4 regions of the Micromonospora sp. WMMB235 genome follow, and region 2 is predicted to be linked to each of the others. Evidence: riboswitches for the same ligand, from Rfam matches in the RefSeq annotation. Region 2 holds a riboswitch; each other region holds the start of a gene.
The links. Region 2 has a riboswitch for cyclic di-AMP ahead of BFV98_RS30265 (C39 family peptidase). Riboswitches for the same ligand answer to the same signal wherever they lie in the genome.
Positions count from the first base shown of each region.

Region 1: it holds a riboswitch for cyclic di-AMP, as region 2 does, so the genes downstream of both, BFV98_RS18945 (NlpC/P60 family protein) here and BFV98_RS30265 (C39 family peptidase) in region 2, are expected to answer to the same signal.
Region 3: it holds a riboswitch for cyclic di-AMP, as region 2 does, so the genes downstream of both, BFV98_RS16485 (hypothetical protein) here and BFV98_RS30265 (C39 family peptidase) in region 2, are expected to answer to the same signal.
Region 4: it holds a riboswitch for cyclic di-AMP, as region 2 does, so the genes downstream of both, BFV98_RS09640 (C39 family peptidase) here and BFV98_RS30265 (C39 family peptidase) in region 2, are expected to answer to the same signal.

Region 1 is NZ_MDRX01000001.1:4,318,886-4,326,446, forward strand. Features, by position in the region: gene BFV98_RS18915 (hypothetical protein) at 1-156, opposite strand, end outside; tRNA gene BFV98_RS18925 (tRNA-Gly) at 646-719, opposite strand; gene BFV98_RS18930 (zinc metalloprotease) at 964-1,956, shown strand; gene BFV98_RS18935 (pyridoxamine 5'-phosphate oxidase family protein) at 2,027-2,572, opposite strand; gene dcd (dCTP deaminase) at 2,651-3,229, shown strand; gene BFV98_RS18945 (NlpC/P60 family protein) at 3,294-4,325, opposite strand; cyclic di-AMP (ydaO/yuaA leader) riboswitch at 4,339-4,473, opposite strand; gene BFV98_RS18950 (N-acetylmuramoyl-L-alanine amidase) at 4,712-6,745, shown strand; gene BFV98_RS18955 (C40 family peptidase) at 6,816-7,561, opposite strand, start outside.
Region 2 is NZ_MDRX01000001.1:6,802,275-6,809,835, forward strand. Features, by position in the region: gene BFV98_RS30260 (copper resistance CopC/CopD family protein) at 1-1,369, opposite strand, end outside; gene BFV98_RS32095 (hypothetical protein) at 1,700-1,972, opposite strand; cyclic di-AMP (ydaO/yuaA leader) riboswitch at 2,364-2,504, shown strand; gene BFV98_RS30265 (C39 family peptidase) at 2,714-3,514, shown strand; gene BFV98_RS32850 (zinc ribbon domain-containing protein) at 3,932-4,267, opposite strand; gene BFV98_RS32855 (hypothetical protein) at 4,279-4,743, shown strand; gene BFV98_RS30270 (hypothetical protein) at 4,957-5,388, shown strand; gene BFV98_RS31695 (cation transporter) at 5,548-5,775, shown strand; gene ccsB (c-type cytochrome biogenesis protein CcsB) at 5,844-6,773, shown strand; gene BFV98_RS30280 (hypothetical protein) at 6,788-7,330, opposite strand; gene BFV98_RS30285 (hypothetical protein) at 7,402-7,561, shown strand, end outside.
Region 3 is NZ_MDRX01000001.1:3,833,204-3,840,764, forward strand. Features, by position in the region: gene BFV98_RS16455 (cation-translocating P-type ATPase) at 1-1,761, opposite strand, end outside; gene BFV98_RS16460 (hypothetical protein) at 1,779-2,759, opposite strand; gene BFV98_RS16465 (heavy-metal-associated domain-containing protein) at 2,796-3,002, opposite strand; gene BFV98_RS16470 (metal-sensitive transcriptional regulator) at 3,083-3,382, shown strand; gene BFV98_RS16475 (SHOCT domain-containing protein) at 3,509-3,718, shown strand; gene BFV98_RS16480 (YibE/F family protein) at 3,883-5,157, shown strand; cyclic di-AMP (ydaO/yuaA leader) riboswitch at 5,312-5,443, shown strand; gene BFV98_RS16485 (hypothetical protein) at 5,447-6,475, shown strand; gene BFV98_RS16490 (carbonic anhydrase) at 6,536-7,189, opposite strand; gene BFV98_RS16495 (helix-turn-helix domain-containing protein) at 7,357-7,561, shown strand, end outside.
Region 4 is NZ_MDRX01000001.1:2,380,475-2,388,035, reverse strand. Features, by position in the region: gene BFV98_RS09655 (acyltransferase) at 1-893, shown strand, start outside; gene BFV98_RS09650 (hypothetical protein) at 974-1,318, shown strand; gene BFV98_RS09645 (hypothetical protein) at 1,454-2,218, shown strand; cyclic di-AMP (ydaO/yuaA leader) riboswitch at 2,527-2,669, shown strand; gene BFV98_RS09640 (C39 family peptidase) at 2,862-3,716, shown strand; gene BFV98_RS09635 (alpha/beta fold hydrolase) at 4,122-4,868, shown strand; gene BFV98_RS09630 (CDP-glycerol glycerophosphotransferase family protein) at 4,905-6,581, opposite strand; gene BFV98_RS09625 (bifunctional cytidylyltransferase/SDR family oxidoreductase) at 6,601-7,561, opposite strand, start outside.

The sequences.
Region 1 (7,561 bases), 2.5 Mb from region 2:
GGCCCGAAAGCCGTCGAGGATGGCGTCCACGGCCGCCAGGCTGTCCGGCGTGTAGTCCAGGTGCACACCGCTGACCTGGGCCGCTGACACCACGATGTCGCCCGCGAACCGGGCTGCGTTCTCCGGCACGGGCGCGTACTTCAGGCGCAGTTGCACGGTTCTCTCCGTTGATCAACAGATGGGGATCGCGCGATCGTACCGACGACGGCCGACAAGCAGTGGCCTCGCGCCCGGCCTCGGGCCCAGCTGTCGCATGCCCCCTCGTCAGCACAACTACGTAACACCTGGCTCGTCTTTTGCTACGCGATGGCCCGCCTCCCCAACGGGGAGGTTCTCGTTGGGCAGGCTCCGCAGATCATCAAGGCGTTCGATATCAAGAGCTGGGGGGACGTGCTTCTGCCCTGGCGGATCATCGAGCGCGGCATCCGTGGGGTCACTCTGCTTGTAGCTCGAGACGCCGACGGCGCAGGCGGCGCCCAGCAGGGCCCGCAGCCGGAGACCACGACCGGTACGGCCAACCAGGGGGAACCGCCGCAGCCACCGGCCGGACCGTGATGGCACGCTAATGACACCGGTCGTGCTGGCTGGCCACTGAATATCGAAGACCCTGACTCGGGACTCTCGTCCTGATCAGGGCCTTCGTGCTGGAGCGGGTGACGGGAATCGAACCCGCACTGTCAGCTTGGGAAGCTGATGTTCTGCCATTGAACTACACCCGCAGGCGGCACCACTCTACCTGAAGGTCACCACCCCCGTGCATCCAGGTGCCCGCGCGCCACTTCGGCGAGGTGGCGGTATCGACGGGCGGTTGACCCCGCCACCTCCCCGAGCTGGAGTGGATCAAGCGCCAACGTCGACAACGTATGGGCGTTCTCAAATGCGTCGATGGGATGTAACGTCTGCCCCACGTTTCCGAACCGGCGTGACACACCCCCTGGCACGCCGTCAGAAAGAGGTGGGCCCATGGGACTCCGTCCCAACCTGCTGACCCGGCGTACCGCCGGTGTCGCGACGTCGACCCTCGCGCTGCTGCTCAGCACCGCCGCCGTCGGCGTCGTCCCCGCTGCTTCGGCCTTCTCGGCCGCCCCGGCCGGCGTCTGCGCCGAGCCGGCCGACGCCCACGCCGACGAACACGCGAACGCGCGCGTCGCGAAGGGTGGCAACGCCAAGCTCGACCCCAACCACCTGACCGCCAAGCAGGTCCGTGACCGTGAGGCCGACCTCGCCGCCGCGCAGCGCGAGCGGGCAAGCTTCCGGACCGGCGCCGTCGCCCCGCTGGCCACCGTGACCATCCCGGTCGTCGTGCACGTCATCCAGGAGAACAGCACCCGGGCCGGCGGCAACATCACCGACTCGATGATCAACCAGCAGATCACCGTGCTGAACCAGTCGTACGCGGGCTCGACCGGCGGCGCCGCCACCGCTTTCGGGTTCCAGCTCACGAAGATCAACCGGGTGACGAACCCGTCGTGGTACCCGATCGTGCAGGGCTCCTCTGCCGAGCGCTCGATGAAGACCTCGCTGCGTGAGGGCGGCAAGAACACGCTGAACATCTACCTCGGCGAGCTGAGCAACGGCCTGCTGGGCTGGGCGACGTTCCCGAAGCGGACGCTGGACAAGATGGACGGCGTGGTCGTGCTGAACGAGTCGCTGCCCGGCGGCACCGCGACCAACTACAACCAGGGTGACACCGGCACCCACGAGGTCGGCCACTGGCTGAACCTCTACCACACCTTCCAGGGCGGCTGCTCCGGCTCGGGCGACAGCGTCTCCGACACCCCGGCCGAGGCGTCCCCGGCGTACCAGTGCCCGACCGGCCGCGACACCTGCTCGACCGCCGGCAAGGACCCGATCACCAACTTCATGGACTACACGTACGACTCCTGCATGTACCAGTTCACCGCCGGCCAGGCGAGCCGCATGCTCACCGCGTGGAACGCCTACCGCGCAGCCTGACCGTCGTACCGCGTACCGGTGCCGGCCCTGTCCTCGGACGGGGCCGGCACCGTTTTCGTCGTGGGCCGGGTCAGGCGGCCGGGCGGCGGGTGTCGAAGCCGTGCCGGCCACGCCGCCCCTCGGCGGCGAGCGGGTCACGCCGGGCGGGTTCGGCCCCGCGCGGATCGAGCCAGACCCGCACCTGGGGCGGAGCGGCGCCGGGCTGGGCCACCGGATCACGGCGGGTCAGCATCGCCGCCTCGACGGTGAACTCGAACAGCCGCCAGTCGCCCTGCGGCGACGCGCGGCCGATCCGGGCCAGGCGGGCCACCGTGGCCGGGTCGGTCACCGGCCGGGCGCGGCCTGCCACGTACGCCTCGTCGTCGCTCTCCTCCGGCGGGAACGAGTGCAGCGCGTAGCGGCCGTCGCGTTCGAGGTCGCGGCGCTTCGGCGAGTCGATGACGAAGCACCAGAGGCCGTCGGCGGTGAACACCGGGGAGACCGGGTGCACCCGGGGCCCGCCGTCGGCGCGGACCGTGGCGAGATAGCCGAAGCCCGGCCCGTACTGCTGCATCAGGAGGCGGATCTCGGCGGCGAGGCGGGGCTCGTCGGCGGCGAATTCGGACCAGGAAGCCATGTGGACACTCTATCGAACACGTGTACGAAGATGTAGTGCGACACGCAGGTCACCGGCACCTGTCGCTATGGTGTTCCGATGCTGCTCTCCGACCGCGACCTGGTCTCCGAGATCAAGGCCGGCACGCTCGCGCTGGAGCCCTTCGAGCCCACGTTGGTGCAGCCGTCGAGCATCGACGTACGCCTGGACCGGCTGTTCCGGGTCTTCAACAACCACCTCTACACGCACATCGACCCGTCGATCCAGCAGGACGACCTGACCTCGATGGTGGAGGTGCCGGAGGGGCAGCCGTTCGTGCTGCACCCGGGCGAGTTCGTGCTCGCCTCCACCCTTGAGGTGATCTCGCTGGGTGACCAGCTCGCCGGCCGGCTGGAGGGCAAGTCGAGCCTCGGGCGACTGGGGCTGCTGACCCACTCGACCGCCGGCTTCATCGACCCGGGTTTCTCCGGTCACGTCACGCTGGAGCTGTCGAACGTGGCGAACCTGCCGATCACGCTCTGGCCGGGCATGAAGATCGGCCAGCTCTGCATCTTCCGGCTCTCCTCGCCGGCCGAGCACCCGTACGGCTCGGCCGTCTACGGCTCGCGTTACCAGGGGCAGCGCGGACCGACGCCGAGCCGGTCCTGGCAGAGCTGGCGCACCTGGCCGACCCGCTGACGGCGCCCACAGTTGTTAATAGGGGCCCCCTCCTCTACCGGAGGCGTTAAGAGGGGGCCCTTCCTTACACCCGGCCGTAGCTGTTGATGTCGCCGTCGTCGACCCGCTTCATGGTGATCGGCTTGCCGGACTGGGAGGCGTGCACCACCCAGCCGTCGCCCACGTACATCGCCACGTGGTGCAGGTCGCTGTAGTAGAAGACGAGGTCACCGGCGCGCAGCTCGGCCCGGCTCACCCGCTTCGTCATGCCGTGCTGCTGGCGCGCGTTGTGCGGCAGCGAGACACCGCCCTTGGCCCAGGCCGCCATGGTCAGGCCCGAGCAGTCGAAGTGATCCGGCCCGGCCGCGCCCCACACGTAGATCTTGCCGATCTGGGCGCAGGCGAACTTGACCGCCGCTCCGGCCGCGCCACCGGGGTAACCGGCGGGGCAGGGCGCCGGGCGCAGCGGGCCGCCGCCACCGTTGCCGTACACCTTGAGCCGCAGCTTCTGCAGCCGGGCGATCTCGGCGTCGATCTGCTTCTTCTTCGCCGCGAGCTGGGCCTCGGTACGCGCCAGTCCGGCGATCATCTCGTCCAGCGGCTTCTTCTTCGCCGCCAGTTCGTCGCGCAGCGCGGCGACGGAGCGCACCTGCTCGTGCTGGCGGTGCGCGAAGCGGTCGAGCAGTTCCAGGCCGTTGACCAGGTCACCGGGTGAGCGGCTGCCCAGCAGCGCGTTGACGGTGGAGAGGTTGTCACCCTTGTAGGCGTCGGCGGCGAGTCCGCCGACCTGGCCGAGCGCGGCGTCCACCCGGGCCTGGAGGGGTGCGATCTGCCGGCCGAGCGCGTCGGCCTGCTTGCGCCGCGCGGCGAGCTGCTCGCGTACGGCGTTGACCTGTTCGATGACCGGTTCGAGTTTGTTCCAGTCGCGGTCGATCTGCGCCTCGATCTCGGCGACCGAGGGTTCGGCGTGTGCCGCCGTGGCGCCACCGGTCAGGATGACTGCGGTGCCGACGAGAGCGGCGAGGGCTGTGGTGAAGCGGGACCAGCGGGTACGCGGCACAGCCGTGGACCGGTCGACCGACCGGCTCGACGACGGCCGCGGGGCATGGAGTGCCACCGGGCGTCCGTACTCCTTCTTCCGTACCGCCTACCGGGTTAGCTGACGGATTCGGGCGGGAAGGGAGCCGCCCTACCGCATCGCTGCGGATTCACCCCAGGTACCTGGTTCCCCGGCTCGCCCGGAGGCGACTCGGCGGTGTCGGACCGTCACCGACCGGGTTGGACGGTGAGACGTGCGGCCGACGATTCACCAGAGTAGGGACCACCGTTATCGATCCGCAACTTCCAGCGCCGTGACACTCCGTACGCGATGAGGCGCCGCACCCCGGTCGGAGGTGAAATTTTCTTTCAAGGCTGATTACTCACTGGAAAGGTATTGACCCTCGCGGGTGTGCGGAGTGAGGGTGGAAACGCAGTGACCCCCATCCCTGTCCAGGAGGTTCGATGCACCTCTCCGCCCCGCCGTCGGGCAGACGGATACTGCTCGCCGCCGCAGTGGCGACCGCCACCGCGCTGGCGACGACCGGCCCGGTGACCGCCGCGCCGGACACGTCCGCGTCCGCGAGCGACCGGCAACAACAATACGCCGCCGCCGCGGCCGAGTACGGCGTACCGCAGAACGTGCTGCTCGGTGTCTCCTATCTGGAGTCCCGCTGGGACACCCACACCGGGCAGCCGAGCACCAGCGGCGGCTACGGCCCGATGCACCTGACCGACGCCGCGCACATCCTCGCCATGCCGGGCAGCGCCCACGTCGACGAGGACGAGGACCCGCGCGGCGACGACTCCCGGCCGCTGAAGCTCGATCCGGCCACCGCGGCCGCACCGAAGCGGGAGACCCCGCTGCCGCCGGCCTCGCTCCAGACGCTCGACGCCGCCGCCGCGCTCACCGGGCTCGACGCGGGCACGCTACGCACCGAGCCGGCCGCGAACATCCGCGGTGGCGCCGCGCTGCTGGCGTCGTACCAGAAGGCTCTGGGTGGGCCGGTCGGCGCCGGCACCGATCCGGCGGCCTGGTACGGCGCGGTGGCCCGGTACTCCGGCGCGGACACCTCGGACGCCGCGGCGGCCTTCGCCGACGAGGTCTACGACCAACTCGGCCAGGGCGCCAGCCGGACCACCGACGACGGCCAGCGGGTCACGCTCGCCGCCACCGCCGCGAAGCCGGACCGTTCCCGGCTGGCCCGCCTGGGCCTGCGCAACGCCGAGCGACCGGACGGGCTGGAGTGCCCGGTGCGGCTGGCCTGCGAGTGGATCCCCGCGCCGTACGAGCAGCTCAGCGACGACCCGGGCGACTACGGCAACCACGACCTGGGCGACCGGCCGAAGCAGCAGAAGATCGAGTACATCGTCATCCACGACACCGAGGGCTACTTCGGCCCGAGTGTCGACCTGGTGAAGCGGGCCGACTACCTGGGCTGGCACTACACGCTGCGCTCGGTGGACGGCTACATCGCCCAGCACATCAAGACCAAGGACGTGGGCTGGCACGCCGGCAACTGGTACGTCAACGCCAAGTCCATCGGCCTGGAGCACGAGGGCTTCGCCGGTCAGGGCACCTGGTACACCGAGGCGATGTACCGCACCTCCGCCAAGCTGGTGCGTCACCTGGCGCTGAAGCTCGGCATCCCGATGGACCGGCAGCACATCATCGGCCACGACAACGTGCCCGGCATCAACGCCGGCGCGGTGGGCGGCATGCACTGGGATCCGGGACCGTACTGGGACTGGTCGCACTACTTCGACCTGATGAAGGCGCCGTTCCGCAGCACCGGCACGCCCCGTACCGGCCTGGTCACCATCGACCCGGACTTCGCCACCAACCGGCCGGCGTTCTTCGGCTGCAACCAGCAGCCGCCGGGCGTCCCGACGCCCCGGCCGCCGGCCGAACCGTGCCCGTCGCGCGGCTCCTCGTCGGTGATCCTGCGGACCGCGCCGAGCCCGGACGCCCCGCTCGTCAACGACCTCGGGCTGCGCCCGGACGGCACGCCGGACACCATGTACATCTCCGACCACGGCGCCCGCGCCTCCGCCGGTCAGACGTACGCGCTCGCCGGCCGCCAGGGCGACTGGACGGCGATCTGGTACCTCGGCCAGAAGGCGTGGTTCCTCAACCCGGCCTCCGCGCCGACGGCCAAGTGGGCCACCGGCTTCGTCGTGACGCCGCGGCCCGGCAAGGCCACCATCCCGGTGTACGGGCGGGCCTACCCGGAGCAGGCCGCCTACCCGGACACCATCCCGTACCAGACCATCTCGCCGCTTCAGTACACGTTCGCCGCCGGCCAGCGGTACGCGGTGGGCGGGGTGCTGCCCGGCGAGTACTACCGGGCGGTCTCGTTCGACGGTTCGGCACCGGGTGACCGGACCGTGGTCCGCGGCGAGAACCGCTACGTGCAGGTCCAGTTCGGTCACCGGATCATGTTCGTGAACCTGGACGACGTGCTGATCCTGCCGTCCCCGGTCGGCGCGCCGCGCTGACCCGGCACCGCACACGGGAAGGCCCCCGGTCCGCGTGGACCGGGGGCCTTCTCGCTGCCAGGGTTCCGGATCAGGCGACCCGGACGAAGCCGGCGATCGGCATCGTGCTGATGCTCGACACCTGGACCGGTTTGCCGGTACGTGGCGCGTGCACCATCACCCCGTTGCCGAGATAGAGCCCGACGTGGTGCAGGTCGGAACCGAAGAACACCAGGTCACCGGGGCGGGCCTCGGAGCGGGAGATCCTGCGGCCCTCGTTCCACTGCGCGCCGGTGAAGTGGGTCAGCGAGATGCCCGCCGCCTTGTACGCGTACTGGGTGAGACCGGAGCAGTCGAACGAGTTCGGGCCGGTGGCGCCCCACACGTACGGGTCACCGACCTGGGCGCACGCCGTCTTGATGGCGGTCCGCGCGGCGCTGCTCACCACGCCGTCGACGGCGGGGCAGCCTGCCGGGCGGATCGAGGTCACCGGCAGCATGGCGGTCAGCCGCTTGATCTCCGAGTCGATCTGCTTCTTCTTCGCCGCGAGATCGTTCTGCTGCTTGATCTCCAGCGCGATCAGCGCGTCGAGCTTCTCCTTCTGCTTGTTGTACTCGTCGCGCACCTTGAGCACACCGGCGATCTGGCGGCGCTGGTCCTCGGCGATCCGGTCCAGCATGACCAGCTGCTCGGCCAGCGCGCCCGGCTTGGAGTTCACCAGCAGCGCACCCAGCTCCTGCGACGGGCCCTGGATGTAGTAGCGGGCCGCGATGTCGCCGACCTTGTTCATGGCGAGCGTGGAGGCCAGCTCCAGCGGCACCATCTTGTCCTTCAGCG
Region 2 (7,561 bases):
GCCCGACGAGGGCAACAGCCGCCACCAGGGCGACCTTGACGAGAAGCACCCGCCCCCAGTCGGTGGTCACGAGATGGCCCGGCCGTTCCAGGATCAGCAGGGTCAACGCGACGCCAGCGACACCCGTGAGCGCTACCGCGGCGGTGGCCGGTATGGAGAATCGCACCGCCATTTCGGCGGCACCCGTCGGTACGCCGAGGCGGGCGCGGCTCAGCAACAGGGCAGCCAGGAGAAGAACTCCGCCGACCCACACCGCGGCGGCAATGGTGTGGGCGAAATCGGCCGCCACGACGACGGCCCGAGGTTCCGCGGTGACGGTGTGCCCATCGACCAGAAAGGAACCCAGCAGCAGTGCCACGGTGACCGCCATGAGCACAGGCCGCACCGGTCGCGCTCGCACCCGCTGAACGCCGTCGCCGGCCGCGCTGACGGCGGCAGCCGTCACCAGGTTCCGGGAGTCGGTGGGTATCGCTGCGACGGTCGGAACGGAGTGACGCCCGACCGCGTGCCGGCCCCGAATCAGCGCCGCTTCGAGTGAACCGGACACGAGCAGACCGGCCGCACCGGTGAGTCGCAGGACCAGGCCGGCGGCCACCGGTGTCTGGCTGAGGGCGGTCACCGACGAGGCGCTGGCCGCCGAGGCGAAGGTGCCCTGCTCGCTGAAGACCGCCGCGAGTGCAACCAGCTCAAAGGCCGCTCCAGCCGCCACCGCCAGCCCCGCCGTCCGCACCCAGATCTGCACCACCCGGATGTCACTGCGTGTGCCGACCAGTGTGGTCAACGCGAAGACAAGACCACCGACACCGAGCAGGATCGCCCCGTAGGAAAGCCAACGCCCGACGGCGCCGACAAACCGCACCGGCGCCTGTTCCGCGTCGGCGGTGTGGCCAACAGCGTGTCCTCCCGCGTGTGCCGACGGCGAAGCCGGGGGCACACCTGGCCCACCATGGCCGGCATGTCCGTGCGGGCTGGCTGTTGCCTGGGGTTTAGCGGCCGTTCCGGGCGTCGGGGGAGGCGAGGCCACCGTAAACGTGATGACACCCGTCAGGGGGTGGGCGTCCGGGGCCGCGACGCTCCATCGCAGCTTGAACGTGCCGGTGGTCAGGCGAGCGGTCGGGTGGACCAGCCACGTTCGGCCTCCGTCGGGCGTGTGGCTGGCGGCCGGTAGGCCGATGCCGTTGCCGTCGGAAAGCTTGAATCCCGCTCCTGTGGGCGTGCCGGCGGCGCTGAGCGTCAGCCGGATCTCCTGGACGGCGCCGTCGATCCGCGCGCCGTCGGCCGGAACGGCCCGGAGCAGCTTGAAATGTGCGGCCGCAGGGGAAGCGAACCCGAGGGCCACGATGAGGGCGGGAAACAGCGCCAGCCACACCCGAATTGCCCAGCGCGCGGCGCGACGTGCTGGCGACTGAGGACATGCGAGACCCGGCGATGCAGCAAGCAAGGTCAGGCCGCCCGGCGACGCCGCTGGAAAGGCACTGTTGATCCTTCCGCCAAGGAGGCGCGGGCCGGTGCCCACACATCGCTCCCACGTGGTGCGGTCGCCATCCTAGGTCAACTACTACCCGCCCTTAGTAGGGGCGGGTCAGCTTCGACGATCCAGAAAGTCAGGTTGGGGGAGAGCGCCAGCATGGTGGCATCGCCGACTCGCAACGGCGACGGACTGCGCCGGGAGTGGTGCGAGGCATTGCCGCGGTCCCGGTCAGCCGTGGTCGGGTCGCTCTGTGGCCCCGCGGTGACGGATTTTGAAGCGGGCCACCGCGATCAGCGCGACGATCATGCTCTCGTACGCGGTTCCCACTTGCTTCGCGCGGCGCGCGCCCAACCGTCGGCAGGGCGGCGATCCGGCCTTACGCCGCCCGCCGGGATTGGGTTGATTTTCGTCGAAGCCACGTCGACATTCGAACGTCGAGCTACCCGCGGTCTGCGCGGGCTGACTGCCGGGTGTCACGAGCGCCGCCAACTTCATCTCCATGAACGCCTGTGCGGTAACGGGGAGCTCGCACTGACTTGTGTCTGCGCGCGGCCTCGGCCCGTACCACCACTACCGCCGCTGCTGCCGGCCCGGGTTTGCTGAATTGTGACTGAAATTGGTGTGGGGCTACGTACGGCCGCCCAGGAAACGGCCATTCGGGTGAGTATGCGGCGATCGGCCAAGCAATTGAGCGCCAACAGCATTCCGATGTCCGGTTACGTCCCGAGGGTTCCGCTATAACTGCTCGTCCCATTGAGTGGCATGAGTAACTGGAGGTTCCGATCAGAGTAGCGATGTTCGAGGCTTATGCAGGTGGGAGCCCTTGGCATACGACGTACCCACCGGTAATGTCGGCGCGTCCGGTGCGGTTTCCGATCGCAAGTGGCGACGCCGCTCCGACCCGCCTAATCGTGATCTCATGAACCGGGGACCCAGGCAACACCGGGGTGAATCCGCGAGCCACGGCCCGCGGTAGGGCGTACTTCCCGCCCGAATCCGTCAGCTAACCCGGTAGGCGGCCACGGAAGGAGTGCCAGCCTCGTGCGAAACACCTCCCGATACTCCCCACGCCTCCACGGCATCGCGGTGCCGACACTCGCCTGACTGTGAGTCCCGGCAACTGCCCCCCAGCCCGGCCCACCGGGCGCTCCCCATCCCCGCGGCACCCCGCCCAGTCACAACGTGCGTGAGTTCCTCCGCGCGTCGGGCCGGCCTGTGCCGCTCCAGCCCGTGGAGGAACACATGAAGCACCACATGAAGCGTCAGCTGCGGCGTCTTGTGACCGAGCGCCCGTACAAGATCATCGCCGGCTCCGCCGCGGCGCTCGTGCTCGCCAGCGGCGTCGGCACGGCGCTGGCCGCCACCGATCACAACGCGCCCGTCCGCCAGGGGAACACCGCCGCCGGGCTGGCTCCGCGGCTCGGTGATGTCGCCACCCGCGGCGAGGCTCGCGTCGCCGCCGAGCCGTCGCCGTCAGCGAAGGACAGGGCCACGACCGACCCGGACGTGACCAAGAAGGCGAGGCCGAAGCCTCCGTCGACCAAGGTCCTCGACCACACCTACGAGGCGCAGACTGCCTACTGGAACTGCGGCCCGGCCGCTGTGCGCAACGCGCTCAGCGCGAGCGGCGTCGAGACCACCCAGGACGCGATGGTCGCCCCGCTGAACGCTGGCGAGAACGGCACCAACTCGGCGGAGGACACCACTCGCGGGCTCAACCAGATGGTCAAGGGCAACCCGTACCGGACGCACATGATCCCGGGCCAGGCCGCGACGCCGGCGCAGATCGACCAGCTCCAGGCCGACGTGGTCACCGCCATCACCGACGGCCGTGCCGTGGTCGCCAACACCGTCGGCTCCGCGACCGATACAGACGGCGGCTGGCACTCCTTCCCCGGCGGCCACTACATCGCCGTGGTCGGATATAAGGACGACGGCCGGACGGTGCGGATCGCCGACTCCGCCGACCCGAACATGGCCGCCTACTGGATGACCACCATCGACCTGGCGAACTGGATGGCCACCCGCGGCTACTCCGCCTGATCCCATCTCCGGCCCTCGGGCACCGGCTCGTTCGAGCCGGTGCCCGTCGCCTTTCGGTTCGCGCCCAGTAGCAGGCAGGACGGCACGTCGTGCGCCCTCTGGTATGGCTCAGCCGATCATCTTGTGCGGTCAGGTTAGGTGCCGCCCGACGCGGCGGGCAGGGGCGAACACGTACAGGTCCAGCATGCCGGGTGGGTTGGCCAGGCCGGGGCCGCCGGCGCGAAATCCGAACCAGCCCCTCTGTGGACTTTGGTGCGTCACCGATAACGGCATGACGCCGACACGGGAAACTCCATAGTGCCGCTCGCTGCTATAGGATTACGGCATGAGCACCCATGCTGAGCATGGGTGCCGTGACTTTGTGTCCGAATCCCTCGGACACAACATCTCCACATATTGATCATGGGTTGAACGGGCTCACTTGCCTGAGGCTCCTGTGGTCGGTGTACATCGTTCCTGATCGCAGATGATGCTGATCTTGTTTCTGTGCAGGAGCGCGGCCAGGTCATGCGGGTTCTGGGCGTCGCTGGCGAGGCCGGGATGTCCCATCAGTCGCGCGATGATGTGGTCTTCCCTGAGGTAGAGCATCTTGCGTCGGCCGTTGGTGGGCTGTTGGGTGCTGGTGTGGCCTTGGCGGCATCGGTAGCCCGGACGCTGGTTGATCCAGTGGGATTCCAGTCTTCGGCCGCATGGTGCGCAGCGCAGCAGGCCGGTGAACAGGTAGCGGCGGGCAGTCCCGTCGTGGCTGGCCACAACTGCACACCGTGCTGTTCGAGCAGGGGTGCCAGGTGCTGCAGCTGGTTGGCGGAGAATGCTCGTTCGTATTCGCCGACCACGATCGCGTCGAACCCACGGTGCGGATCGGGGAGCGCGGCCAGCAGCGCGGCGGCCTGCGGACGCTGCCGCCAGCCGCGGCGGCGCGAGCAGCCGGCATCGAAGTACTCGGCGACGATCAGCCCGTGACCGGCGACGAGTTCGCTGGCGCAGTCCCGCTGCCAGTGCCGGGACGTCACCCGGTCTTGATGCTCGATGGTCGACATCCGGCCGTAGAACGCAAACCGCAGACCACCCTGCCGCCGGACGCGCGGCTGCGCGCCGGCGTGCGGCTGGCTGTTGAGCCATCGGGTCATGGGATCCGCGGGATCGTCACTCTGGTGGTCCGACACGCCAACATTTCTACGAAGGATCTTCATGGTCGAGTCGGACAAAAAGTCCGCTGCGCTGGATGAAGGGCTGTCGGGCCGGAGCCGGTGGTAGCCGCCCGAACAAGGCGGTCCAGCTACGACCGCCCGATGCAGGCCGCGCCGACGAGTGGCCCACGGGACTTTCGAACGCGACGTGGTGACGCAGTGGTTCGCCGACCTTGAGATAAGCATCCGGGGCAGGACGGGAACCCGCACCCGCACGACGGCTGCGGCCGTGGAGTGTCGTAGTCTGCGCTGGTGACGTGGGACGGTCCGGCTGGTGCGATGCGCGGCTACCGCGCTGTCGCGGTGGCGGTCGTCGTCGCTGCGGTTCTGGTCCTGCACGCGCTGCAGTGCGCTAGGGGTCTGGACACTGCGACACCTTCGGCGGCTGCCAGTTCCACGACCTCCCTCGCTTCCTACGACGCGTCTGCGGCCCTGAACAGCCTCGCTGATGCCCTCGCCTCCGCCGATCCGGAGGCGACTGACGGGCATCATGCGCCGGCAGATGGCGGGAGCGTGGCCGTGACGGCCTGCCTGCTGTTGCTGGTGATCGGCGGCGCTGTCGTACTGGGGGCATTCCAGCGCTGGGTCCGCCGGCTACCTGTTGGCCGGGGGCTGCGTCACCGGCCGGTGAGCCGGCCTGTGACGGTCCGGCTGCTGTCACTGTTGTGCGTGTCGCGGGTGTAGAACCGGTTTGCGGTTGTGAGCCCGTGGCGGTCCACGCGTCCTGATACGTGGCCGGCTGAGTAGCCGTCGCGGGCCTTCGTTCCTGCCGAGTCTGCCAAACGTGGTCCTGGCCAGTCGGCCAGCAAGCTCGGCTGTCCCTTCGTCGGGTCTGAGGATGCCGTGAACGACACCGTCACTTACATGCTGGCCGTGCGCGGGTTGTGCTGCGACCGTGCGGAGAGCGCAGTACGGCGAATTTTGGAAGATCTGCCGGGGGTGCATCGGGCGCACGTGTCCGCAGCAGCGGGCCGCGCGGTGGTGGACGCCGACCCGGTCGTCGTCACCGCTCCCGTGCTGACCGCGGCGCTCGCCGCGTCCGGCTATCCGTCCCGGCTGGAATCGCTCTGATCTCCGGCCCGCCCGCCGCCTCCTGATCGGGGCGTGCGGTAGCGGGTTGACTCATTCGTGGAGAGTCGATGGCTGCTCTATCTGACAATCTGTTCACTCTTGCTCTCCTCGGCCACCTCACGGCCGTGATCGCCTTTGCCGCGGCCCAGGTGGCACCGCGGCGGGTTGCCGTACCGGTTCCTGCGACGGTGCCTGCGGCTGCCGTCCCGACGATGGCTGCCGTGTCGCGCCGGGTTGCCATCGGGCGCGTCGTCGGCCTGGGCGCGGTCGGGGCGGCCGCGGCGGCGCAGGCCGGCAGCCTGGTCGCCCGGGCGGCCGCGGCGGGGCGCGTGCCGTGGGGAAACATGTACGAGTTCATCGTGGCGGTGACCCTGGTCGGGGTGCTCGCCTGGCTGGTCCTGGCGGTCCGGCGCCCCGCGTTGCGGCCACTGGGCCTGTACGTCGCGGTGTGCGCGTTGGTGCTGCTCGCCGCGGCGGGCCTGCACGTGTACACGCCGGCGGGTCCGCTGGTACCGGCGTTGCAGTCGGTGTGGCTGGCGGTGCACGTCAGCGCCGCCGCAATCGCGTCCGGGTTGTTCCTGATCGGGTTCGTCGCTGCCGTGGCCCTGCTGCTACGGGCGCGTTATGAGCGACGGGGCACGCCGAGATCGGGGGATCTGCGTGACACCTTGGCGGCGCGGCTGCCCGCGATGGCGGTGTGGCGGCGGCTGTCGTTCCGGATGCACGGGGCGGGCTTCCTGGTGTGGACCTTCGCGGTGATGGCCGGAGCGGTGTGGGCGGAGGCGGCGTGGGGCCGCTTCTGGGGCTGGGACCCGAAGGAGACGTGGGCGTTCATCTCCTGGGTGGTGTATGCGGCCTACCTGCACGCGAACGCGACCGCGAGTGTGCGGGCCACCACCGCGGCGTGGGTGGCGGTGGTGGGCTGGGCGACGATGATGTTCAACCTGTTCGCGGTGAACCTGGTGATCTCTGGTCTGCACTCCTACGCGGGGGCCTGAGCCGTGGTCAGCCGCTACTTGACGGGGTTTGCGCCGCGGCCCGCGGCGGTTGTCGCACCTGCGTGCGGCGCGGAGCTCTCCTCGTCGTGCGGCGCGGCGGCGGCCGAGAGCAGCCGGGCGAACAGCTGGGCGGTGCGGGCGCCGGTCATGCCGGTGCCCGTGAACCGGTGGGTCACCCCGTTGACGTGTTCGATCGTGACGGTGATGCCGCCGTTGGCCTGCTCACTGCGGGCCGCGCTGATGTCCCGTACGTGGATGGCGGAGCCGGGGTGGCGCTCGGCGCGCCAGAGCAGCACTGCGGCGACGGCTGCACCGATGCCGCCGGCGATGATCAGGCCGACTGTCGCGGCGGTGGCCCACAGGCCGACGGCCGGGCCGATCGCGTGGCCGACACCGATGGAGATGGCAGCGAGGCCGAGGCCGAGCATCACCGCTCCGGCGGACCAGTGCAGCAGCCTCCGCCAGCGGGTGGCGGCGGGGGTGATCCACACCGTGGTGTCGTCGGAGCGGAGGCTGGCGGTCTCGCCGGAGTCGAGCGCAACGGGGAACACCTTCACGCCGCTACCGTACGTCACGCAGAGAGAGGGCGGACAACATGCCTGGCTTCCCGAGCGGCTATCGTCGGGGCGTGTCGCCCTGGCTTCGTCCCCGCTGGCTCGTTGGCCACGTGCTCGTCGGTGTGGTCGCGGTGGTGTTCCTGCGGCTGGGCTGGTGGCAGTGGCAACACGCGCGGCAGGGCAACACCCTCAGCTACGGGTACGCGTTGCAGTGGCCGCTTTTTGCCGCCT
Region 3 (7,561 bases), 3.0 Mb from region 2:
ACGCAGCCGCGCGACAGCAGCCCGGCTGGTCGGCTTCACCGCGTCGGCCACCGCGAGCACGCCCCGGGCCCGCCCGTCCCAGCCGGCCAGGATCGCCGTCCGCCCGGCGGCCTCCGCGCCGGTCGCGGCCCGCTCGACCTCCTCGGGTACGTCGAGACCCCGCTCCCGCAGCAGCCGGGCCCGGCCGACCACCACGGTCCGGCCGTCGACGGTGCCGGTCACGCCCAGCCCTTCGGCGTTGGCGAACTCGCCGACCGGAGGCAGCGGTCCGGCCTCGGCCGCGGCCTCGGCGACGGCCCGCGCGATCGGGTGCTCGGAGGCGGCCTCCAGCGCGCCGGCCACCCGGAGCAGTTCGTCGGCGTCCTCGCCGTCGGCGGGCAGCACCTCGGCCAGCGCCATCCGGCCGGTGGTGACGGTGCCGGTCTTGTCCAGCACCACTGTGTCGACCCGGCGGGTGGACTCCAGCACCTCCGGCCCCTTGATCAGCACGCCGAGCTGCGCGCCGCGCCCGGTGCCGACGAGCAGCGCGGTCGGGGTGGCCAGGCCGAGCGCGCACGGGCAGGCGATGATCAGGACGGCCACCGCGGCGGTGAACGCGGCGGTCGGCCCGGAGCCGGTGCCGAGCCACCAGCCGAGCGTGCCGGCGGCCAGCGCGATCACGATCGGCACGAAGACGCCGGAGATCCGGTCGGCGAGCCGCTGCACCGCCGCCTTGCCGGTCTGTGCCTGCTCCACGAGTCGCGCCATCTGGGCGAGCTGGGTGTCCCCGCCGACCCGGGTGGCACGGACCACCAGCCGGCCGCCCGCGTTCACCGTGGCACCGACCACGGCGTCGCCCTGGCCCACCTCGACCGGCACCGACTCGCCGGTGAGCATGCTGGCGTCGACTGCGGACGTACCCTCCTCGACCACACCGTCCGTGGCGATCTTCTCGCCGGGCCGGACCACGAACCGGTCCCCGACCGCGAGCCGGCCGACCGGGATCCGGGTCTCCTGCCCGTCGCGCAGCACCGCCACGTCCTTGGCGCCGAGTTCGAGCAGGGCGCGCAGCGCCGACCCGGCGGTGCGCTTGGAGCGCGCCTCGAAGTACCGCCCGGCCAGGATGAACACGGTCACCCCGGCGGCGGCCTCCAGGTAGATGTTGCCGGCACCGTCGCCGCGGGTGATGTCGAGGCTGAACGGGTGCTTCATCCCGGGCATGCCGGCGTCGCCGAGGAACAGCGCCCAGAGCGACCAGCCGAACGCGGCCAGCGTGCCGAGCGAGACGAGCGTGTCCATGGTCGCCGCGCCGTGCCGCAGGTTGATCAGCGCGGCGCGGTGGAACGGCAGCCCGCCCCAGACCACCACCGGGGCGGCCAGGGTGAGCGAGGCCCACTGCCAGTAGTCGAACTGCCAGGCCGGAACCATGGCGAGCACGATCACCGGCAGGGTGAGCACGGCGGAGACCCAGAGCCGGGTACGCGCGGTGCGCAGTTCGTCCACCGGCTCCCCGGCCGCTGCCGCCTCCGCCTGCTCGGGCGGCGGCGGCACCACAGCGGTGTAGCCGGTCTTCTCGACGGTGGCGATCAGGTCGGCCGGCGCGATGTCGTCGGCGTACCGGACGGTGGCCTTCTCGGTGGCGTAGTTCACCGTCGCCTCGACGCCGTCCATCCGGTTGAGCTTCTTCTCGATCCGGGCGGCGCAGGACGCGCAGGTCATCCCGCCGATCGCCAGTTCGATCAGGTTCGGCGCGGTGGGCAGCGCCTTTCCCGTGGCAGTCATCGCGGCACCTCCGGCGCTCAACTGTGCCCGTGACCCGGGGTGCCGTGTCCGGCGTCCGGGGTCGGTGCGGTGGTGGGTGCCGGCGCGGTGGGCACCGGCGCGGTCCGGTCGCCGGCCAGGACGGTGAACTCGGCGGTGTGCACCGCGTCGCCGTGCCGGAAGTCCAGGTAGAGACGGTACGCCCCGGCCGAGGGAACCTCGGCGGCGAACGTGATCGCCGGCCCGGCCGGTGTGCGCCCGTCGCCGGGCGTGCCCTCCGGGTGCACGTGCAGGTACGCCAGGTCGCCCTGCCGCAGCGCCACCAGGTGCCCGTACGCGCCGAGGTAGGGCGCGAGGTCGGTGACCGGCCGCCCGTCACGGCTGACGGAGAGCGTGAGCCGGCTGGTGCGGCCCGGCTCCGGCGTGCCGGTCAGGGTGACCGTGTAGCCGTCGACGGTGGTGCTGGTCGCCGGCGCCGGCAGCGGCCGGGCGGTCAGCTCGCCGGGGACCGTGACGTCCAGGCCGAGGGTCAGCGGCTCGCCGCCTTCGGGGGTGAAGTCGGCGAACGCCCGCCAGACGCCGGGGCCGCCGAGCGGTGAGGCGACCCGCCAGGTGCCGTCGCCGGCCATCTCCGGATGGACGTGCCGGAACCCGGACAGGTCCCGGCGGGCGACGATCAGGTGCATGCGCTTGTCGTGGGCCACCTCGAAGCGGGTGACCGGGGCGCCGTCCGGGCCGGTGATCCGGAAGGCGAACTGCCCGGCCGGGGCGCCGGCGGGCTGGAACGTGTAGCCGCGCTCGGAGACGAGCAGCCCGCCGGGCAGGTGCGCGGAGGCGCCGCCCGCCTGGCTCTCGTCACCGTGGCCGGTGTCGCCGGCCCCGTGGTCGCTGTCGGTGTCGTCGTGTCGGGTCTCGGCGGCCGGGGCGACGGGATCGGTCAGGTTGCCGATCCCGTACGCCGCGCCGAACACCGCCACGAGGCCGAGCGCGAAGCCGCTGAGCTTCGTCGCCGTGTTCATGGTGTCTCCTCGGTTGTCGCGGGTCCGCCGGACCCGTCACACACCGACGAGGTCGTAACCGGCCTCGTCGACCGCCGCGCGGACCGCGTCCACGTCCAGCGGGTTCTGACTGGTGACGGTGACCCGGCCGCCGGCCAGGTCGACCTGGACGTCGGTGACGCCCGGAAGTGCGCTCAGCTCGATGCTCACCGAGTTGACGCAGTGCCCGCAGGTCATGCCGTTCACCTGGTAGGTGGTCTCCATCTCGCCCTCCGATCTGATACCCCCCAGGGGTACGTCCCGAACGTTAGCATACCCCCGAGGGGTACGCTATCCTCGGTTTCATGACCGCGCCGTCCAGCCCGACCCGGGGCTACACCGCCAGCAAGGACCAACTCCTCGCCCGGCTCCGCCGGATCGAGGGCCAGGTCCGTGGCATCGAGAAGATGGTCGAGGACGACCGTTACTGCATCGACGTGCTGACCCAGATCTCGGCCATCCAGGCGGCGCTGGACAAGGTCGGCCTGGGCCTGCTCGACGGCCACGCCCGGCACTGCATGCACGAGGGCGCCGCCGAGGGCCGGGCCGACGAGATGGCGACCGAGATGATGGCCGCCGTCGGGCGCCTGATGAAGCGCGGCTGAGCGGGGACCTCCGGCCCTCAGGACCAGGGCACATCGACCCGTGCCGACGCGCCCGGGCGGACGTACCGTCGAAGTGGCGGGCAGGCCGGACCGGCGGACCCGCGGCGACGGACGGAGGGCGGCCCGATGATGTGGCAGAGCCCGATGATGGGCTGGATGTGGATCTGGTCTCTGCTGGTGCTCGGGGTGCTGGCGGGGCTCGTCTGGGCGGCCGTGCGGTGGACCGGCCCGCAGTATCTGGGCCCGACGACGGCCCGGCGCATCCTGGACGAGCGGTACGCCCGCGGCGAGATCGACGAGGACGAGTACCGGCGGCGCCGGGCGGGCCTGGCCTGACCCGAGCGGGGCGCGCGTCACCGGTCGCGCCGCCCGGGAGCGGCCGGCCGGGCTGCCTACCATGGCCGGGCGACGACCCGGACGTGGTCGACACGTCCGCGCCGGCCGGGTGACCAGACCGGTCCGGCGGACCAGGCGTCGCCGCGACCGTTGGGAGAGACGCCATGGGTGCCGACCACACCCGCCCCGCACCCGCCGCGCCGCCGGGCGTACGACGGCTGCTCGTCGCCGTGGTGGTGCCGCTGTTCGCGCTCACAGTGATCGCGGCGCTGGTGCTCTGGCCCGGGCAGGACCGGGAGCCGGTCGGCGGCGCTGACGTCCCCCGCTACCACGGCACCGTGACCCGGGTGGTCACCGAGCCCTGCCCACCGACCCCGGAGGCCCCGGAGGGCGGGGGTGGCCCCTGCGGCACGGTGACGGTCACCGCCGAGCAGGGCCCGGACGCGGGCCGGCAGGTCGAGACGCCGATCCCGGCCGGGCCGGGCGCACCCCGGGTCGCGGTCGGCGACGAGGTCGTCCTGGTCGAGCTGACCGACCCGGCCGACCCGGCGGTGAAGTCCTACAACATCGCCGAGCACCAGCGCGGCACGCCGCTGATCTGGCTGATGGTGCTGTTCGCCGCCGCGATCGTGGCGTTCGGCCGGTGGCGCGGGCTCGCCGCGCTCGGCGGCCTGGTGGCCAGCTTCGCCATCCTCCTCGGCTTCGTGCTGCCGGGCATCGGCGCCGGCCAGCCGCCGCTGCTGGTCGCGATCGTGGGCGCCGCGTTGATCATGTTCGTGGTGCTCTACCTGACCCACGGGATCACCGCGCAGACGTCGGTCGCGGTGCTCGGCACGCTCGGCAGCCTGGTGGTCACCGGCGTGCTCGGCCTGCTCGCCACGTCCGCCACCCACCTGACCGGCTTCGGCAGCGAGGACGCCACCACGCTGTCCATGTTCCAGGGCGACGTGGACCTGCACGGGCTGCTGCTGGCCGGCATCATCATCGGCTCGCTGGGCGTGCTGGACGACGTCACAGTCACCCAGGCGGCCACCGTCACCGAACTGGCGCACGCCAACCCCGGACTGTCCCGGCGGCAGCTCTACCGGGCGGCGACCCGGGTCGGCCGGGCCCACATCGCATCCACCGTCAACACCATCGTGCTGGCGTACGCGGGCGCCTCGCTGCCGCTGCTGCTCCTCCTGGTTGCCGACTCCCGCCCGGTGAGTGAGATCCTCACCAGCGAGTTCCTCGCCCAGGAGATCGTCCGCAGCGCGGTGGCGACGCTCGGCCTGATCGCCGCCGTACCGCTGACGACCGGACTGGCCGCGATCGTGACCACCGCCGGGCGGCGCTCGCGCGGCGCGGAGCCGGCGCCACCCGCGGCCCGGCCGCCGGCCGGACGCGACGACGCGCTGGAGGCCCTGGGCGGCGGGAAGAGTACGGAGGCCGCATGGTGACACTCCGCAGCGTGACCATCGATTTCAAACGCGACGCTGGTCACGGTGCGCCACGGCGAAATCTCGCTATTGGTCGGCTTCCGGACGTAGATCCTCAGGAGTGCTGTCAGGTAACCTCGCTGCCGGTCACCGCCGAAGGCGCGCACCGGCGCCAGCGGTGCCGCCGCCCAATCGCCTGCGGGCGAACCGGGGAACCAGGTACATGGGGTGAATCCGCGACAGCGGTAGGGGCCACTTCCGTCCCGAACCCGTCAGCTAACCCGGTCGGCGGCCGACGGAAGGGAACACTGTGACGGCACCCCTGCGCCGCTGGCTGACACCCGTGGTGGCCGTGCTGGCCTCGCTGGCCGTGCTGGCCGGGCCGACCCCGGCGACCGCGGCCCCCACCGCGGCGGCCCCCGGCAACCCCTCGGGACACGAGGAGGACGGCGAACCGCCGCTCATCACCGAGGCGATCGACGCCGCCAACCGGGCCTTCCTCCAGGCCAAGGCGAAGCTCGCCAAGTCCCAGGACCGCCAGCGGCGGCTGGCGGCCGAGGTGAAGACGGCACAGGCCGAGCTCGAAGCGCTCAGCCCGCAGGTCAACCAGCTCGCTGCCCAGTCCTACCGGACCGGCCGGATGGGCGCGATGGCCATGCTGCTGGAGAGCAACTCACCCGACTCGTTCGTCCGCCGGGTCAACGCCCTGGACGAGCTGAACCTCCTCAACGCGCAGCGCCTGGCCGCCATCAACGCGGTCAAGACCCGCGCCGAGCAGGCCAAGATCGCGCTCGACGCCGAGGTGCGCGAGCAGGAGAAGCAGAAGAACGCGATGGAGCGCGAGAAGGTGCAGGCCGAGCGCGCGCTGAAGCTCGTCGGCGGTCTCGGCTTCACCGGCGGCCTGGTCTCCGCCACCTCACCGGTCGCCAAGATCGGCCCCGGCCGCACCGCCGACGGCGGGTGGAAGGCGGAGTCGTGCAGCGAGGACGACCCGACCACCTCGGGCTGCGTCACGCCGCGCACGCTGCACGCGTACAAGGAGGTCCGGCGCGCGGGCTTCAAGCGCTTCGTGGGCTGCTACCGGCCCGGCGGGCCGTGGGAGCACCCCAAGGGCAAGGCGTGCGACTGGTCGCTCCAGAACAGCGGCTTCGCGCCCTGGCACAACAACGACACCCGCCGGTACGGCAACGAGGTGGCCGCCTTCCTCATCCGCAACGCCGACCGGCTGGGCATCTACTACGTCATCTGGAACCGGCAGATCTGGTTCCCGGCCACCGGCTGGAGTTCGTACAGCGGACCCTCGAACCACACCGACCACGTCCACATGTCGATGCTCTGACCCGGACATCACGAAAAAGGGGCCGCCCTCGGGCGGCCCCTTTTTCGTCGTCCGTGCGTATCAGCCGGCCAGCGCCGGGTCGGCGGGCGCGGCCGGGGCGGGCAGCGGGGCCGGGGCCTGCGCCACGGTCCGCACCTCGCCACCGGCGAGCCGGTACGACATGCCCACCACCGTGCACCGCCCGGCGGCCACCCGCTCGGCCAGCACGGCGGACCGGGCCAGCAGCGTCTCCACGGTCTGCGCGATGTGGACGTCGACGATGCCGTCGAGGTCCTCGACCCCCTGGCGGGCGGCGCGCAACAGGCTCGGCGAGACCGCGTCCACCACAGCGCCCAGGTGCCCGGCCGGGGCGGCGCCGGTCCGGACCCCCTCCCGGGCGGCCTGGACCGCGCCGCAGGAGTCGTGCCCGAGCACCACCACGAGCGGGGTGCCCAGCACGGTGACGGCGTACTCGACGCTGCCGAGCACCTCCGGCCCGGCGGTGTGCCCGGCGGTACGTACCACGAAGAGGTCACCGAGACCGCGGTCGAAGATGATCTCGGCGGCGAGCCGCGAGTCGGAGCAGCCGACGATCACCGCGAACGGGTGCTGGCCGTCGGCCACAGCCGCCCGGTGCCCGGCGTCCTGATTCGGATGCTGCGGGACGCCCGTGACGAACCGGTGATTACCGGCACGCAGTTCGGTCAGTGCCTGCTCCGGGGTGCTCGGCGTCATGTCCCTCACCTCGTCTACCTGGGGAACCACCAGGCCGAACGGCCTCGCGACCCACGGTCACACGCACCTGGGGGCACGTCAAGATTCGTGATACGCATTTCATACTTTCCCGTCGGCGCCCCGCCCCGGACCGCGCCGATTCGGCAGGTGGCGGACGTGGCCATAGCATGACCACCATGGCGACCACACCAGTTGAGGACGGGAGCCGCCGTAACTGGACCTTCCTCACCAACCACGGCCACGTGCTGCTGGCGATCGCGCGCAACCCCACCGCCCGGCTGCGGGACGTGGCCGACGAGGTGGGCGTGACCGAACGGGCGGCCCAGGCCATCGTCGCCGACCTGGAGGCCGGGGGCTACCTGCGTCGTACGC
Region 4 (7,561 bases), 4.4 Mb from region 2:
CCGACCCGGTCGTGCCGTGGGCCGCGATCGCCAACTTCTTCCTGGTCCAGGCGTGGATCCCGCTGGGCGGCTACTTCTACAGCGTCAACAACGTGAGCTGGTCGCTCTCCTGCGAGCTGGCCTTCTACCTGTGCCTGCCGCTCGTGGTGCCGTGGCTGCGCCGGGCCCGTACCGGCGTGCTGCGGACCGTGCTGGTCGCGGCGCCGCTGCTCATCCTGGCGCTGTGGCCCGGCCAGCAGCTCGTGCCGGAGGAGCAGCGGTGGTGGTTCACCCAGATCTTCCCGGTGACCCGGTCGCTGGAGTTCTGGATGGGCGTGGCCGCCGCCGAGCTGATGCGCCGGCACCGCTGGCGCGGACCGAACCTCGCCGCCGCCACCGGGATCTTCGTCGCCACCTGGGTGATCGCCGCGCTGTGGATCCCGGCCGAGTTCTGGGCGGCGCTGCTCGCTGTCGCGTACCTGCTGGTCATCGCCGCCGCGGCGGACGCCGACGTGCGCGGCCGCCCCACCCCCTGGCGGTCCCGGGCGATGGTCTGGCTCGGTGAGGTCTCGTTCGCCTTCTACCTGGTGCACGTGCTCGTCATGGTCACAGTGCTGCGGCTGACCGGGCACTGGGGGACCGGGCTGCCCGGCTGGCGCGGCCCGGTCGCGGTGCTCGGCTTCCTGGTGGTCACGCTCGCGCTGGCCGCCGCGCTCCACCGCTGGGTGGAGACACCGATGATGCGCCTGCTCGGCCCGTCCCGCCGGGCCCGCGCGGCGTCGCGCGCACCGGCCGTGCCGGCTCCGCGCGAGCCCGCCGAGGCCGCCACCAGCCCGGCCGCCGACGGCGGCGCGAGGCCCGTCACCGGTCCGGCCGAGGACATCGAGTACGCCGGGCGGCGTCGCCCGGACTGACACGCGCACACGTCCGCCGGTCGATCCGCGACACGCCGTGCGGCGGTGCGTTCGTGGGGGATCGGCGGTAATTTGTACCCGTGCTTCCGATCGCGCTCACCTGCCCCGTGTGGTGGGTGGCGCGCTGGACCGCCCGGATGCTCGCCAGTCTCGCCGTGGTCGTCGCCTGTTCGTTCGGCGCCGCCACGCTGCCGGCCGGTGTCGCCGCTGCCGCCCCGGCTCCGGCGGTCGCCGCCTCGACGTACACGGTCACCGGCGCCTCGACCGCGACGCGGCCGGAGGCCGACCGCGTGGCCGAGCGGCAGGCCGCTCCCGCCGGGGTTCCGGCGCCCGCGCCCCGGGCGGCCGCCCCGGCCGTCGTGGAGCCGGTCCCGGCCGGACGGGCCGTCGCACCGGCCGGCCCGCGGGCACCGCCCGCCCGCTGACCCGCTCACGGGCCGCGCCCGTTCTCCGCACCCACCGCACGTCATCCCCGCACCCGCCCCGGCGGCCCTCCACCGGCCCGCCCCGGCGAGGTCGTGCGGGTCCTCCCGCCAGGTCCTTCCCGTGAGGTGCCGACCATGTCGCAGACCGCTCTGTACCACTTCCTCACCTCCGTGCCCGAGGCCGCCGCCATCTGGTCCTTCCTCCTGCTGCTCGCCTTGGGCCTGCTCGCCGCGCTCGTCGCCCGGCCCGAACGCGACCCCGCGCCGGAGACCGCCCCCGAGCCGCCCGACGCCGACGCCGCCCGCCGCGACGACCTGACCCGGTACGCCGAGGAGGTGGCGGTGGCCGCCGCCGGGGCCGCCCAGACGGCCCGTCGCCGCCGGGAGCAGTGGCTGGCCGCGCAGGACGAGGCGGACCGGGCCTGGACCGCGTACGACGAGGCGGACGCCGCCGCCCGCCGCCTCGCCGGCGCCGCCGCGCTGGCCGCGCCGCGCACGCCACGAACCCCTGCGGAGTACGCGGCCCGGGAGCGCTGGCTGCGCCACGCCGCCATGACGGCGCACTGGCGGGGCGACCTGACCGCCCGTCAGCTCGCCGACGTGCTGGCGCGCCGCAACGGGTGGGATCCGCGCCGGCACCCGGCCGAGCAGGAGATCGTGCTGGCCCGCACCGTCAGGGACGGGCGCCGGGCCGGATGGGAGAGCGCCGCCGCGCGGGAGCGGGCAGCCTGGCGGGACGCGGAACTGGCCGCCGAGGCCGCCCGGACACTCGCCGCCGAGGCGTACGCGGCCACAGTGGCGCTGCGGCCCGCCCCGGCGTACCGGAGCGCGACGCCGAGCGCCCAGCCGGTGCCCGCGTCGGTCCGTAACGCCCGCTGGCGCCCGGCCCGGGTCGGCTGAGACGGCCATCTCGACCGAATCGTTACCCGGAACGTGGTGAGCCCGGTCACCCGGTTCACCGAAACGGGCGCCGGGCGCAGAACGGGTCATCGAGTATCGCGATTGCAGGCCGGGTGGTCGTCGTCTGTCCGCTTTCCGCCGCCGGGCGCCGTCGAAACTGCTTGTCCCATTGAGTGAAGTCAGTAACCGGGTGTTCCGAAATCCGTTACCACGGATCACGTTTACGCAGGTGGGAGCGCTTGGCAGGGGACATACCCACCGGTAGTGTCGGCGCGTCCGATGCGGTAATCGATCGCCGACGGCGACGCCGCACCGACCCGCCTAATCGTGTTCCACGAACCGGGGACCCATGAGCACCATCGGGGTGAATCCGCGAGCCCACGGCCCGCGGTAGGGCGTACTTCCCGCCCGAATCCGTCAGCTAACCCGGTCGGCGGCCACGGAAGGAGTACCCCGCGTGCCCACCCCTCGATCGTCCCCCCGCCTCCACGGCGAAGCGGTGCCCGCGCGCGCCTGACGCGCGACCGGCAACCGCCCCCTGGGCGCCCGGCATCACGGGCGTTCCCGATCCCCCGGCCATCCGGCCCCGCCAGCACGTGTGAGTTCCTCCGCGTGCCGGGCCGGCGTGTGCCGCTCACGCCCCGTGGAGGATTTCGTGAAGCACCACCTGAAGCGTCAGCTGCGACGGATCGTCACCGAACGCCCGTACCAGATCATCGCCGGATCGGCCGCCGCGCTCGTGCTGGCCGCCGGCGCCGGCACCGTCGCCACCGCCGGCGACGACGCCCCGGTCCAGGAGAACACCGCCGCGGTCGCCGACCTCGGCGCCGCCCGCCTCGGCGAGCAGCCCGCCAGCCGCAGCGAGGCCCGCATCGCCGTACCGCAGGCGTCGCCCAGCGCCTCCGCCTCGCCCAGCGCGTCGCCGAGCGCCTCCCCGTCGGCCAAGGTCACGGCCGACCCGGACACCACGCCCAAGGCCAAGCCGAAGCCGCCGTCGAGCAAGTCGCTCGACTACGACTACCAGGCCCAGATCAACTACTTCTACTGCGGCCCGGCCGCCGTGCGCAACGCGCTCAGCGCCGCCGGCGTCGAGCGCAGCCAGGACGCGCTCGCCGGCCCCCTCGGCACCACCGAGATGGGCACCAACTCGGCCGAGGACACCACTCGGGTGCTCAACCAGCAGGTCAAGGGCAACCCGTACCGGACCCGCATGATTCCCGGCTCGGCCACCCCGGCGCAGATGGACCGCCTCCAGGCCGACGTGGTCGAGGCGATCAGCAACGGCCGCGGGGTCGTCGCGAACGTCGCCGGTACGGCCACCGACACCAACGGCGGTTGGCACTCGTTCCCTGGTGGCCACTACGTCGCGGTGGTCGGCTACAAGGACGACGGCCGGACCGTACGGATCGCCGACTCGGCCGACCCGTCGCTGCCCTCGTACTGGATCACCACGATCGACCTGGCGCACTGGATCGCCAGCCGCGGCTACTCCGCCTGACCGTCCCGCACGCCCGAAGGCCGGCACCCCATCCCGGGGTGCCGGCCTTCCCCGTCCCGCCCTCCCTCGCCCCCGTCCCCGCCTCGCCCCTCGCCCCGCCCGGCCCTGGCGCGGCCCCGGCGCGGCCCTCATGCGGCCTTGGCGCGCCGATCTTGGACTTGTGGCGCCCAGTTTGTCTGGCTCGCCCGCTATGGAAGGTGCCACAACTCCAAGATCGACGGTGGGGGGAGTGTGGGCGGCCGGAGCCGGAGCGAGGGGGCGCCAGGGGCGAGGACGGCGCGGGGCGAGGGCGGCGCGGGGGCGAGGGCGGACCGGGGGCGGGGTGTGGGCGAGCCGGGGCGAGGGTGGGGTGGGTCGGCGGGTTCGGTCTCGCGTGTCCGGGGCGGGCGGTGGCAGACTGCGCCAATGGGCGATGCGACGGGGAAGCGGCACCTGATTCTCCTGCACGGCATGGGTGCCACAGGCGAGGTGTGGCTGCCCTGGGCGCCGCTGCTGGAACGCCGCTGGCCCGGCCGCTGGCTCGCCCCCGACCTGGCGGGTCACGGCTGGTCGCCGCCGCTCGACGGCTACTCGTTCGAGGCCCTGGCCCAGCGCGTGGTCGACGGGCTCGGCCCGGTCCGGCTCGGCCCCGAGGACCGGCTGGTGCTGCTCGGGCACTCGCTCGGCGGGGTGGTGGCGCTGGCGCTCGCGGCCCGGCAGCGAGGGCTTCCGGTCGACGCGGTGGTCGGGCTCGGCATCAAGGCGGTCTGGTCCCCGGCCGAGCTGGCGAAGTCGGCGGAACTGGCCGCCCGGCCGGTCACCTGGTTCGCCACCCGTGACGAGGCGGCCCGCCGCTACCTGCGCGTGTCCGGGCTCGCCGGGCTGTTCGCCCCGGACCATCCGGTGGTGGAGGCGGGGCTGCGGCGGGAGGACGGCCGCTGGCGGCTCGCCATGGACCCGGCGGCGTTCGCGGTCGGGGAGCCCCGGCTGCCGGTGCTGCTGGCCGCCACCGACGTGCCGGTGCTGCTGGCCCGGGGCGAGCTGGACCCGATGGTGACCGACGCGCAGCTCAAGGAACTGGGCGTGCCGGTGGCCACGCTGCCCGGGCTGGGCCACAACGCGCACGTCGAGGACCCGGAGGCGGTGCTCGCCCTGCTCGACCCGTACCTCTGAGCGGGCGAGCCGGCCCGCGACGGGCCGCCCGCGTTTCTAGCCGGCCGCGCGCGGCGCCGGGACCGCCCAGTCGGGTTCCAGCTCGCGGCGGGCGGCGGACAGGAACGCCTCGGCGTAGGCGTCGGCGGGGAAGTCGCCCAGGTAGCGGGTCCGCGCCGTCCAGCGCTGCGCCGCCTTCGGGTCGGCGTCCAGCAGGTCGGTGAGCACCTCGTCCACGTTGGACATGTCACGCCGCAGCACGTAGCCGGACGCCGCGAGCGGGAACCGCTCGACGAAGTGCTCGCCGTCGGCGCCGGTGTCGGTGACCGCGTACGGCTTGCCGGAGTAGAGCCAGTCGGAGATGACCCCTGACACGTCGGAGACCAGCGCGTCGGCGCGGTTGACGCACTCGGTGAGCGTCAGCTCGCGGGCCGCGGCGGCGCCCCACAGGTGCGGCCGGCCGGTCTTCGCCCGGTCCGCGGCGAGCAGTTCGGTGAGCCGGGCGAGCTGGCGGGCCGAGGCCGGGTTCTTGCCGGTGTACGGGTGGGCGCGCAGGATCACCGCGGCGCCCCTGTCGATCAACCGGCGGATCAGCGTCTCGGCCACCGGCAGCGAGCAGTAGTTCGCGTCGGCGTGGTGCCCGGTCCAGGTCGGGGTGTAGAGGACCGTGGGGTGCGCCGGCGAGGTGACCGGCTCCCGGCGTACCTCGATCGCCTCGACCTGGGGCCGGCCGACCACGACGAACTTGTCGGCGGGGATCTCCACGCCGGCGCGGGCGTACCTGTCGATCGCGGCCTGCCCGGCCACGAAGATCTTGTCGAAGATGGCCGAGACCGGGTTGGCGCTGGGGGCCTTGTCGCTGTCGCCGTGGTGCAGCTGCACGTGGGTGAGCTGGTTGAACCGGATCAGGTGGGCGTTCTTCGCGCCGTGGTTGACGTAGAACGCGACCCGCAGGCTGGGCACCAGCGCCTCGTCGAGCGCCTTCAGGGTTGGGCAGAGGACCACCGGCGCGCGGGTGGCGGCGGCCACCGCGGGCAGGAGCTCCGGCTCGCGCAGCACCACCACGAACGGGCGGCCGATCCGTTCCAGGTACGGCAGCCACATGGTGACCTGGTACTCCGAGCCGGGTGGCGCGGAGAAGTGCAGCACGAACTCGGGCTGATGGCGGCGCAGTGCCCGGCCGACCGGGCCGCCTCCGGCGGGCGGCCGGAACCGGCGCCGGGCGAGGTCCAGCGCGACCGCACCGCATCCGGCGCCGACGAGCAGTGCGGCGACCAGCGCCGTCCAGGCGGGCAGCGTCAGGGCGGCGGCGAGCGCCACCACGGCGAGCAGCACCAGCAGCGCGTCGCCGAGCCGGGCGGCGACCACGGGTGTCCACGTGCGGACCGGCAGGTTCGCCGCCCGGATCTCCAGTGCGCCGGCCTGCCGCAGCGGGCCGACCAGCAGCACCAGGCCGAGCAGCACCAGCGCGGTGGCGGCGAGTGCCGGGTCGAACCCGTCGTCGAGGCGCCGGGCGTAGCCGACCAGGATGCCGGCGGCGACGAGCACCGTCTCGGCGAGCCCGTCGGCGGACGGCCGGACCCGGCGCTCCCAGGCGGTGGCGGCCAGCGCCGCGACCGCCAGGGCCAGGCCCCAGCCGGTGGCGCCGGTGAGCGCCACGACGAGGAAGGCCAGCACCGCCAGCCCGGTGGTTAGCCCCCGGGCGAGCAGCTTGCGGACCAGGTCACCACGCATCTGGTACGTCCCGTCGGGTTCAGGCGTCGGCGGACAGCTCGGACCGGTGCGGGCCCGGCTGCGCCGGCACGGCGGCCACCTGCTCGCCGGGGGACCGGCGCACGTCGACCACCTGGCCGGTCAGGTCGGAGATCAGCACGTCCAGGGACGCCTGCGCGACCGCCTCGGAGGAGAGCAGCGTGTGCTCCGGCTCCTCGCCGAACGCCCGCGTCCGCATCGGGGTGGCGGTGCGTTCCGGGTTGACGCAGTTGACCCGTACGCCGAACTCGGCCCACTCGTCGGCGAGCGCCTGGGTCAGGTTGACCAGCGCGGCCTTGGTGGCCGAGTAGAGCGCGTAGCGGGCCCGGCCCCGGGTGTAGGAGCTGGACGTGTAGAGCAGCAACTGGCCCTTTGTCTGCTGGAGGTACGGCAGGGACTGGCGCGCGATGGTGACCGGCCCGACGAAGTTGACGTGCAGGAGACGGTCCATCGTCTCGGAGTCCATCTCGGCCAGCGCGCCCTTCTCCAGGATGCCGGCGGTGACCACCACGTGGTCGATCCGGCCGGTGGCCTCGAACGCTGTCTTCAGCGCGGCGGCCACGTCCTCGGCGCGCTCGACGTGCGTGCCGGTGGTGGAGCGGCTGAACGGGAAGACCTGGGCGCCGTAGCCGCGGGCCAGTTCGGCCAGGTCGTGGCCGATGCCGTAGCTGCCGCCGAAGACCACGATGGTCCGGCCGGTCAGCTCCTCGGCGTAGCTGCGGTGGTCGGTCAGCCGGGGCGCCTGCGCGGCGGCGAGCTGGAACAGCTTGTCGGCCAGGTGCACGTCGACCGGGTGGGTGACCTTGATGTTCTCGTCCGAGCCGTCGATCACCTTGATCGGCGTGCCGGGCAGGTAGCGCAGCACCACGCCGCAGTCGTCGGTGGCGGCGAAGTCGGGGTCGCCCTCGGCGCGGCGGTACGCCTCGCGGATGGTGCCGGAGCGGAACGCCTGCGGGGTCTGG